Regions from separate parts of the Rhizobium sp. 768_B6_N1_8 genome, predicted to be linked through region 1. Evidence: predicted binding sites of a transcription regulator. Region 1 holds the regulator's gene; each other region holds the start of a gene.

Region 1 (3,276 bases):
ATCACAGCGTACGGCCATGTTCCACCTCGGCAACCTGGTCGAGGAAAACGACACCGACAAGATGTTCACCAATCCCGACGATCCGCGCACCCAGGACTATATCATGGGCCGGTTCGGCTGATTTTGGCGATGTGAAGCCTTCCCGATTTTCGAGGACAAAGCCCCATGGCATCGACACATATTTTTTCCGCTTACGATGACGATCTGAAATTCCTGTCCCGGCGCATTTCCGAGATGGGTGGTCTTGCCGAACAGATGGTCGGCGAGGCCGTCCGTGCGCTGGTCAACGGCGACACTGCGCTCGCCCAGAAGGTCATTTCCGACGACGTGATCCTTGATCACGCGGAACGCGAAATCAACGACAAGGCGATCGTCACGATCGCCCGTCGCCAGCCGATGGCCTCCGACCTTCGCGAGATCATGGGTTCGATCCGCATCGCCGCCGACCTCGAGCGTGTCGGCGACCTCGGCAAGAACACCGCAAAGCGCGTCATCGCCGTCCAGAGCACCGGCGTTCCGCGCAAGCTCGCCCGCGGTCTCGAGCATCTCTCCGAACTGGCGCTCGTCCAGCTCAAGGAAGTGCTCGACGTCTATACGACGCGTTCTGCGGACAAGGCCAAGTCCATCCGCGAGCGCGACGACGAGATCGACGCGATGTACACCTCGCTGTTCCGCGAACTCCTCACCTACATGATGGAAGATCCGCGCAACATCACGAGCTGCACGCATCTTCTCTTCTGCGCCAAGAACATCGAGCGCATCGGCGACCATGCGACCAACATCGCTGAGACGATCTATTACATGGCAACCGGCGCCCAGCCGGAGGGTGAGCGTCCGAAGGACGACAGCTCCAATACCGTCGGTGCGGTGACGGAGTAATCCGGACCTGCCAATTGCGTGCGCGCCCTGCGCTGGGGCGCGCAAAGGTCGCAGCCAATTCCAAGTTTCTGCATGGTCCGTTGCTTAAATCACCCCCGGTTTAAGGATCATGCATTAGGAGACTGACACGCATGATCCCAAGAGTTGCAGTTGTTGAAGATGAAGAGGCGCTGAGTGTGCTTCTCCGCTACAACCTCGAGGCTGAAGGTTTCGAGGTGGATACGATCCTCCGTGGCGACGAGGCCGAAATCCGGCTTCAGGAGCGCACGCCGGACCTGCTCATCCTTGACTGGATGCTGCCGGGCGTTTCCGGCATCGAACTCTGCCGCCGGCTGCGCATGCGGCCGGAGACCGAGCGCCTGCCGATCATCATGCTGACGGCACGCGGCGAAGAGAGCGAACGCGTTCGCGGTCTCTCGACCGGCGCGGACGACTATGTCGTCAAGCCCTTCTCCACGCCGGAACTCGTTGCCCGCGTCAAGGCGATGCTGCGACGCGCCCGTCCGGAGGTTCTCTCCACCGTTCTGAAGTGTGGTGATATCGAGCTCGATCGCGAAACCCATCGCGTTCATCGCAAGAGCCGCGAAGTGCGCCTCGGCCCGACCGAATTCCGCCTGCTCGAATTCCTGATGTCGTCGCCGGGCAGGGTCTTCTCCCGCTCGCAGCTTCTGGATGGCGTCTGGGGCCACGATATCTACGTGGACGAACGTACCGTCGACGTCCATGTCGGGCGCCTGCGTAAGGCGCTGAACTTCTCCAACATGCAGGATGTCATCCGCACCGTCCGCGGCGCGGGATATTCCATGGAAGCCTGATCCGAGTGATCGGAGGTCCAGACGGGTCGCTCGCTTGCCGGGCGGCCCGTTTGCTTATCTGGTGTCCTTCTGAAGAAACAGCGATGGGTAGGCCCGCCCTGTCCGTCGAGCTTGAAGCGACCTGTCTCGGCGAAGCACAGCTTCTTCTGGAAGCCGACACTAGGCGCCGAAAGCGAACTTCAAGAGGGTTTGCTTTCTACAGACGAATGCGTGCAAGAACTCGATCAAGAGCCTTTTGCAGAGCCACAGCGCCACCGAAATCGCGAAAGTCTTCGAGCACCTGTTCATTCAATCCGCCCTTGGTCGAATGCTCGCCGATGAGTTCATCAAAACTCGCGACAGGTTTCGAACGGGCAGCATGGGCGAGGCCGGAAAACAATTGACGGAGGTAGGCGTCGCCAGCCGTTCTCGAAAGCCCTTGGCTCTGCAGCCAGGTCGACGTCGCGTCCAGGATGCCGAAATAGGTGGCCATCAGGCAGCTCGCCACCGCGAGAAGTTCGAACTCAGGTCTGTTTTCAACCTGGATCGCCGTTCCGAGCGCCGAAAAGAGGGCGTGGGAAACCTCGTCGGGCGGGTAGATCGCAGTCGCGCCCTGAAGATCTGCGATGAACGGAAGTGGAATTGCCAGGCTCAGGCGAACTGGCTGATCGATCCACGCCAGCAGTTGATCCATTGGCGTGGCCGCGACGAAGCTGATGACATGGTGGCCCGGCCGAAATCGGAGCGAGCGGATGACCTCCTCGGCAATTTGCGGCCTCACCGCCACAAATACGAGATCGGATCGGTCGAGAACATCCTGGTTCCCCAAAGCGATCGACACATTCCGGTTTGCCGCCGCAAGGCGGGCGGCGACGCTTGCGCTGCGCGGTGACAGCACGATCGGTGTGTCGCGAAACGCTGTCTTGCCCAATCCGGTGACGACGGCCTCGGTAATCGTGCCCGTCCCGACGAACCCCATTGTCATCCGCTTTGGATCGATCTCCATTGGCACCCCTGACCGACTGTTTGCGCCGTGCTACTCCACGAGAATACCGCATCTGCATCAGAAAATCGCGTTACAGCGCCATGACCACCGTTCCATGCCAGCCTGGGGCTGAAACACATCGGTGGTGTTGGCCACGTAACTTCGCATTGTCAGGCATGGTGAACGACCGGCAGAGATCGGCCTCCGGCAGATAGTCGTGGTCAGGAGCGGTTTTCCAGTCCTCCTGTGCCGGCTAAAAAAATCACCCCTCCGCGCATAGGCGAGGAGGGGTGATGGTACGTTGCGTCTGTTGGAAGATCGCGGGTCAGGCGACCCGGACAGCCTTGCGGCGTTCGCTGACCGGCTGGTAGGCGAGGCGCTGGTGATAGTTGCAATAGGGCGAGGAATCCGGGGAGTCGCAGCCGCAGAAGTAGAAGTCGTCCTTCAGCGGATCGCCGACCGGCCACTTGCAGGTGCGCTCCGTCAGTTCCGTCAGGCCAAGGCGGCGTGAAATCGGCACGACCACATTCTTGGCCGGCACGTATTCCATTTCCTCGACCGTTTCGATCTCGATCTCTTCCTTCAGCATCGTTGCGCCCTGCTGGCGGGTAACGGTGC
Region 2 (3,276 bases), 490 kb from region 1:
CACCGGCAGGTCGTAACGGGCGGTGATCAGGCGCAGGATCGAAGTCGTATCATACTGGGTGTGATCGACCATGCCGCCCTTGGCGTAGGGCGAGATGATGAAGGCCGGTATGCGGTTGCCCGGGCCCCAGCGGTCGGCCTTCGGCGGAGCGACGTGATCCCAGAAACCGCCGTTTTCGTCATAGGTGACGATGACCAGCATGTGCTCCCATTGCGGGCTCTTTTCGAGATGCGAGACCAGATCGGCGAGGTGCTGGTCGCCGCTCGAAACATCGGCGTAACCGCCATGTTCGTTGAGGTTGCCCTGCGGCTTGTAGAAGGAAACGGCCGGCAGCTTGCCGTCGTCGATATCCTTGATAAAGGCTTCGCCGCCTAGGCCGCCGTCCTTCAGGTGCTCGGCGCGGGCGGCCGTGCCCGGCGCATAGTTGGCGAAGTAGTTGAAGGGCTGGTGGTGGAACTGGAAGTTGGGCACCGGCGTGGCATTCTTGCCATCGAGTGCTGCCTGCCAAGCGCCGCTATACCATGCCCAGGTGACGCCCTTCAGCGACAGCAGGTCGCCGATGGTAATCTCGTGCTGCGGTGGCAGGGTGTTCGGCTGCGAGGGATCGGCATAGGCTGCATCGCCGTCCTTGGCCGGGGCGTTGGCGCTCGGCTGATAAGGCGGCTGCATGGTGTTGACCGCGTAGAAATCCGGTGTGAGGTTGCCGTCGGAGACGAATTTCGGAGCACCTTCGAGGGCGGATTTCGGTCCGTTGTCGGCAACGGTCAGCGAAATGCCGTCGGCATCGACCTTGGCGATCGTCGGCTTGGCCGGGCTCTTGTCGGCATCCGTATAATAGGGCGCGCAGGCGCAGATCAGCTGGAAGTGGTTGAAGAAAGAGCCGCCGAAACCGCCCTGGAAGAAATTGTCGGCAAGGACGTATTTCTTGGCGACCTGCCACATGGGCAGGATCGAGCCGTCATAATGGCCCATGACGAGGCCACCGGAATCGGCCCAGGCGACGAACTTATCGTTCTTGCCGCCGTCGATCTGCATCTGCTCCTGATAAAAACGATGCCAGAGGTCGCGGGTGATGACGTTTGTCGTCTGGGCAAAACCCTTGGGATCGTCGATCGAGAAGACGGCGTTGGCGAGGTGAGCGGACTGGGCCTCGGTGATGGCGGGCGTGACACCCTTGGCGGTCAGGCCGCCCCAGGAAGGCGGCAGTTCGGCGAGCGGCGCGCCGTCGCGATCAAGCTGCCGTGCCTGGCTTTCGCTTGCATTGGCAAGGCCGTTGGCGCCCGGAAAGCTGCCATAGAGGTTATCGAAACTGCGGTTTTCAGCGTAGATGACGACGATATTCTGGATCTTGTCCATACCGGCGGGTGCTGCATAGGCGGCCGCGGCTGATACCAGCGGCAGCATGGCCGAGCCGGCCAGCGAAAGATTGCGGAGGAGATTCAGTCTGGTCATGGCGGGATACCTCATGGCTAAGGGGGCGTGGCTAGAGGGGCGCCGGGCGGACGTGGAATGGCCAAGCGCAGGCGAGACGCTATTCCCGCCATCTATCAACTTTGTGACATCGGACGGGTTGCGGCTGCGGCCGGTACGCGCGCGTCATCAATCTGTTGCAGTCAGGTTCGATCATGAGGGCCCACAATGTTAACCCATTGGAATCCCTGACATGGCGACGAAGATTATCTGGCTCCTCCGGTCTGGCTTGGCGCTCGGTTTGGCAGCGACAGCGCTCGATTTTGCCATTCTGCCCCTGCGGCAAAGCAGCGCGGCCGTTGCCGGCGGTGTGCATCCCGGCCCCATGTCACGGGCGCAAGCCTATGTCCGCGCCGAAGCGCTGACGGAACTCGGCCGCAAGATGTTCTCCGACACGTCGCTTTCCGCCTCCGGCGTGCAGGCCTGCGCCTCCTGCCACGATCCGCATCACGGCTTCGCCCCGTCTTCCGCGACGCCGATCGAAATGGGCGGGCCGGATATGGACCAGCCGGGACTGCGCGCCGTGCCAACCTTGCGCTACCTGCAGGCGATACCCTCGTTCACAGAGCATTTCTACGATTCCGAAGACGAAGGCGACGAGAGCGTCGACAACGGGCCAACAGGTGGCCTGACCTGGGACGGGCGCGTGGACCACGGTTACGATCAGGCGAAGATCCCCCTGCTTTCGCCTTTCGAAATGGGCAACAAGGATGAGGCCCAGGTCGTCGCCTCGCTCGGCAAGGCGGTCTATGCGGAGGATTTCCGGGAGATTTTCGGCCAGGACATATTCGGTAATGCCAAGGATGCTTTCCAGGGTGCGGTCGAGGCTCTCAGCACCTTCGAGCAGAGCGGCGCGGATTTCTACCCCTACACCAGCCGCTATGACGCCTTCCTTGCCGGCAAGGGGACACTGACTGCGCAGGAGATGCATGGGCGTGAACTCTTCGAGGATCCGGCCAAGGGAAACTGTTCGAGCTGTCATTTGAGCGAGCCCGCCAACGACGGCGAGCCGCCGCAATTTTCCGACTTCGGCTTCCTCGGGCTGGCGGTGCCGCGCAACATGGCGATCCCCGCCAACAGCGACCCTGATTATCACGATCTCGGCCTCTGCGGCCCTCAGCGTGCCGACTTCAGGAACCGGCCGGACTATTGCGGCTTGTTCCGCACGCCGACGTTGCGCAATGTGGCGCTGAAGAAGAGCTTCTTCCACAATGGCTACTTCCATTCGCTGCGTGACGTCGTCTCCTTCTACGCTACGCGCGACAGCGATCCCGGCCGCTGGTATCCGAAGAATGCCGATGGCACGATCCGCAAATATGACGATGTTCCGCAGGTCTATTGGGACAATCTCAATCAGGACCCGCCCTTCGGCCGCAAGCCCGGCGACCCGCCGGCGCTGACGGAATCGGAAATCGACGACATCGTCGCCTTCTTGGGCACGCTGACAGATGCGGACCAACTGCCCGGCCCGACGCAGCAGGCGGCGCATTAATTCAAAAGAAAAGGCCGGAGCAATGCCCCGGCCTTTATTCATTGGTGCTGCAAGTAATCAGGCAACCGTGACCGGAACTTCGGTCGAGGTACGCATGGCGTGGCTGTAAGGGCAGACGATGTGGGCCGCCGCAGCGAGCTTTTCAGCGGTTTCGCGGTCGACGCCCGGGATGTTGACGGTCAGGGCTACTTCGATACCGAAGCCGCCGCCATCCTCACGCGGGCCGATGCCGACGGTTGCGGAGACAGTGGTTTCCTCGGGAATCTTGACCTTTTCCTTGCCGGCCACAAATTTCAAAGCACCGAGGAAGCAGG
Region 3 (3,276 bases), 4.4 Mb from region 1:
CCGCGCTTCTTCTGATAGTAAAAGATGTACTGGTCCATTGTCTGGAACTGGCGCTGGCCGGGCGCATGGTCCATCAGCGAGACGAGACGAACATAAGGGTCGTTTTCAAAATCGGCGAAGTGCTGCAGCACGTTGTCGGCTGAAACCTCGCAACGCAGATGGATGAGATGCTCGGCACGCAGGCGCCCTTCCTTTTCGGCGGACTGAATGGCATCGGCCATCTCGCGCATTTCGCCGTGCTCGAAGCCGCCGTCTTCGTCAGCACCCATGCGCAGGCAGTCGAAGACCGTGGTGATGCCCGAGGTGACGATCTGCGCATCATGGGCCTGGATGGCCGCCGTCTTGTTCCAGCGGATGCCCGGACGCGGCGAATAGTGGCCTTCCAGATGGTCCGTGTGCAGCTCGACGAGACCGGGAATGATGTAGTCGCCCTCAAAGTCTTCGCCGGCTACCGAATTGCCTTCCGAAATATCGGCGATCTTGCCGTCGCGGATCAGGATAGAGCCCGAAAGAATATCGTCCTCGAGAACGATACGGGCGTTTGAAAGAACGGTTTCTTTGCTCATGTCAGAAAATCTTTCAGCTTTTGGCGCCAGCAAGAGGCAGCCATGTGTGGACTTTGAAAGGCGCGCCGCGCGCCTCCTCGCTAAAGACGGCAAGGCCGGAAATGCGAAGCGGCCTGCCGGTAAAAGCTGCGAAACGCTCCGTCAGGATCGCCCTCATCACTTCCGCGCGCTCTTCCGGCACCTGGCCGGTTAACGTCATGTGGAAGCCGAAGTCATCCATGACATATGGATAGCCCCAGCGCATGAGATTATTGCGCTGGCTCTCAGAGAGCCTTTCCGGTTTGCGCCTGATAATATCGGCCTCGGAAAGTGCCGCCCGGAATGGTTCGAAAGACTTTACCACCTTTGCCGCGAAATCCTGAAGCGGTTGGTGCAGCGAACCTGGCACAAGAGCAAAGAAGCGACCGAGCTGGCCGAGCACCAGCTCCGGGATTTCAAAGGCCGGCGTGTTGGCGGCGAAATCTTCGACGACCGCCATCAGGTCCTTTTCGGTCACGGTGGAGGCAAGCTCGAAGGGCGCCTTGATCGTCGCATGGAAGCCATAGCGGCGCGGATCCGCTGTCAATTCGAATTGTTCGCCAGCCGGCAATGTCTCGTATTCGGGTGCAGGATAGGCCTCGCCGGTAAAGGCATCACGGCCGAGCCAGACGGAGGCCGCATCCGTCAGGGGATCATCCTTGGACGGCGAAAAATAGAGAGCGTAGCGCAAGGCTTTTATCCTGGAGATCGTCCGAACGGGGAGGGCAATGTGCAGTGATTTGGCGGCGAACCGCAAGCACGCTCCGGCTAAAAGATTTCCATGACAGAATGATGATGACGGCAGGGCCGTCATCATCTTTTACTTGGGCTCAATGACCGGCCTGGGTGCCCATCAGGCGATGGCGCAGCGCGTTCGATGCGGCGTCGAACAGGAAGACGACGATCAGGATCAGGATGACCATGTAGGCGACATTTTCCCAGTTGGAGTTGGTGCGCATGGCCTCCCAGAGCTTGAGACCGATACCGCCGGCGCCGACGGCGCCAATGATCGTTGCGCCGCGCACGTTCGATTCCCACTGGTAGAGTGTCTGGCTGACGATAACAGGAACGATCTGCGGCATGATGCCGTACCGATGAACGAGTACGGTCGAGGCGCCTGTCGACTTCACGCCTTCACGCGGCTTGTTGTCGATGTTCTCAAGGCCTTCCGAATAGAGCTTTCCAAGCGTGCCGGTCTCCGTGAGGAAGATGGCGCCGGAACCGGCAAGCGGACCCGGACCGAAGGCGCGCGTCAGGAAGAGCGCCCAGATCAGCATGTCGACCGAGCGCAGGAAATCAAAGGAGCGTTTCAGAGCCTGATTGAGGAACCTGTTCGGCGTGATGTTACGCGCCGCCATGAAGGCGAGCGGGAAGGCCGCGAGCGAGCCGAGCAGCGTGCCGAGGAAGGCCATCACGATGGTCTGGAAGAGCTTGGTCCAGACGTCGCCATGCTGCCATTCGCTGTTGTTCCAGATGCTATCGAAGGCGAGTGACAGGTTCGACTGGTCGGGATGGATGCGCGGGCCGGAAACGATAAGGCTGATGACTTCGCTTGCCGGCTTGTCGAAAAAGGGCGACTGCGTGTCGAAGACAAAGTTCGCCCAGCCGATGAAGCGCTTGCGCACCTTCACGCGATCGACCGAGATGCTGACATCGCCGGCAAAGCCAAGATTGGCGAGCACGTTATCGTCATAGACCGTCATCCAGTTCGGAACCGGACCTACAACCTTCGGCGCGCCACTGGTAACGTCGACCGGCACCGTGACGCCATGGGCTGTGATCACCGTCTGGCTCTTGCTGACGGTCACCGTGCGGCCGCTGCCGCTGACGAGAACCGTGATGCTGCCATCGGCATTGGCCTTCACCCAGTCCGGATGCGGATCGTCGCCAAGCGGCGAAAAGCGCGGGTAACGTGTCTGGATCGTGCCATCATCCTCGAGACGGAATTCCGGCTGCACATCGTAGCTGATCCACTGGCTCATATAGATGCCGAAGCGTTCCCAATGGGCTTCGGCGATGACTTTCGGCAGGTCGAAGAACCAGACGGCGTAGCTGCCGTAGAGGATCGTCGCGAGAACGATCAGCAGGCCACCGAAACGCTGGCGAAAGGACCGGTGGAAATATTCCGGGTAGCGCGTTTCGATCTCATGCATGCGGTTTGCGTCGATTACCGTCATGGCGGCCTCAATGTTGCAGGAGGAAGGCGTGTTCGCCGACGAGCCGGCGGCGCAGCCAGGCGGAGAACTGGTCGACCGCGACGATCGTCACGAAGAGCAACAGCACCAGCGCCACGGTCTTGGCACCGAAGCCGCGGGAAATGGAGAGCTTGAGCTCTTCACCGATACCGCCGCCGCCGACGGCGCCGATGATGGTGGATGCGCGCACGTTGATCTCAAGGCGCAGCAGCGCGTAGGACGCATAGTTCGGCATGACCTGCGGCAGCGCGGCGAAACGCACGCGCTCTATCCAGTTCGCGCCGACGGCCCTCATGCCTTCGTCCGGTTTCATGTCGATATTCTCGGCGACTTCGTAGAAGAGCTTGCCGAGTGCGCCGATCGTATGGAGCGTGATCGCGATGATGGCGGCTACCGGACCGATCGACAGGATTGCCGAAAACAGGCCGGCGATGACGATCTCGGGAAAAGCGCGCAGAAATTCCATGAGGCGCTTGGTAAAGATGCGCAGCGGCCAG

What was found. Region 1 encodes PhoB, which activates phosphate uptake and scavenging genes when phosphate is short. Its sites were predicted from a motif close to TGTCATNNANCTGTCAT; they were not measured.
Region 2: AB8B33_RS03200 (acid phosphatase) is a predicted target of PhoB. The motif match lies at 1,595-1,611, and genes of this name have one in related genera.
Region 3: AB8B33_RS23170 (DUF1045 domain-containing protein) is a predicted target of PhoB. The motif match lies at 1,366-1,382, and genes of this name have one in related genera.

What each region holds. Positions count from the first base shown of each region.
Region 1 is NZ_JBPWPV010000001.1:156,117-159,392, forward strand. It holds gene pstB (phosphate ABC transporter ATP-binding protein PstB) at 1-121, shown strand, start outside; gene phoU (phosphate signaling complex protein PhoU) at 166-879, shown strand; gene phoB (phosphate regulon transcriptional regulator PhoB) at 1,011-1,694, shown strand; gene AB8B33_RS00775 (pyrroline-5-carboxylate reductase) at 1,891-2,679, opposite strand; gene AB8B33_RS00780 (GcrA family cell cycle regulator) at 2,984-3,276, opposite strand, start outside.
Region 2 is NZ_JBPWPV010000001.1:643,309-646,584, reverse strand. It holds gene AB8B33_RS03200 (acid phosphatase) at 1-1,452, opposite strand, end outside; gene AB8B33_RS03195 (cytochrome-c peroxidase) at 1,664-2,962, shown strand; gene AB8B33_RS03190 (organic hydroperoxide resistance protein) at 3,020-3,276, opposite strand, start outside.
Region 3 is NZ_JBPWPV010000001.1:4,585,692-4,588,967, forward strand. It holds gene AB8B33_RS23165 (alpha-D-ribose 1-methylphosphonate 5-triphosphate diphosphatase) at 1-566, opposite strand, end outside; gene AB8B33_RS23170 (DUF1045 domain-containing protein) at 580-1,275, opposite strand; gene phnE (phosphonate ABC transporter, permease protein PhnE) at 1,415-2,761, opposite strand; gene phnE (phosphonate ABC transporter, permease protein PhnE) at 2,769-3,276, opposite strand, start outside.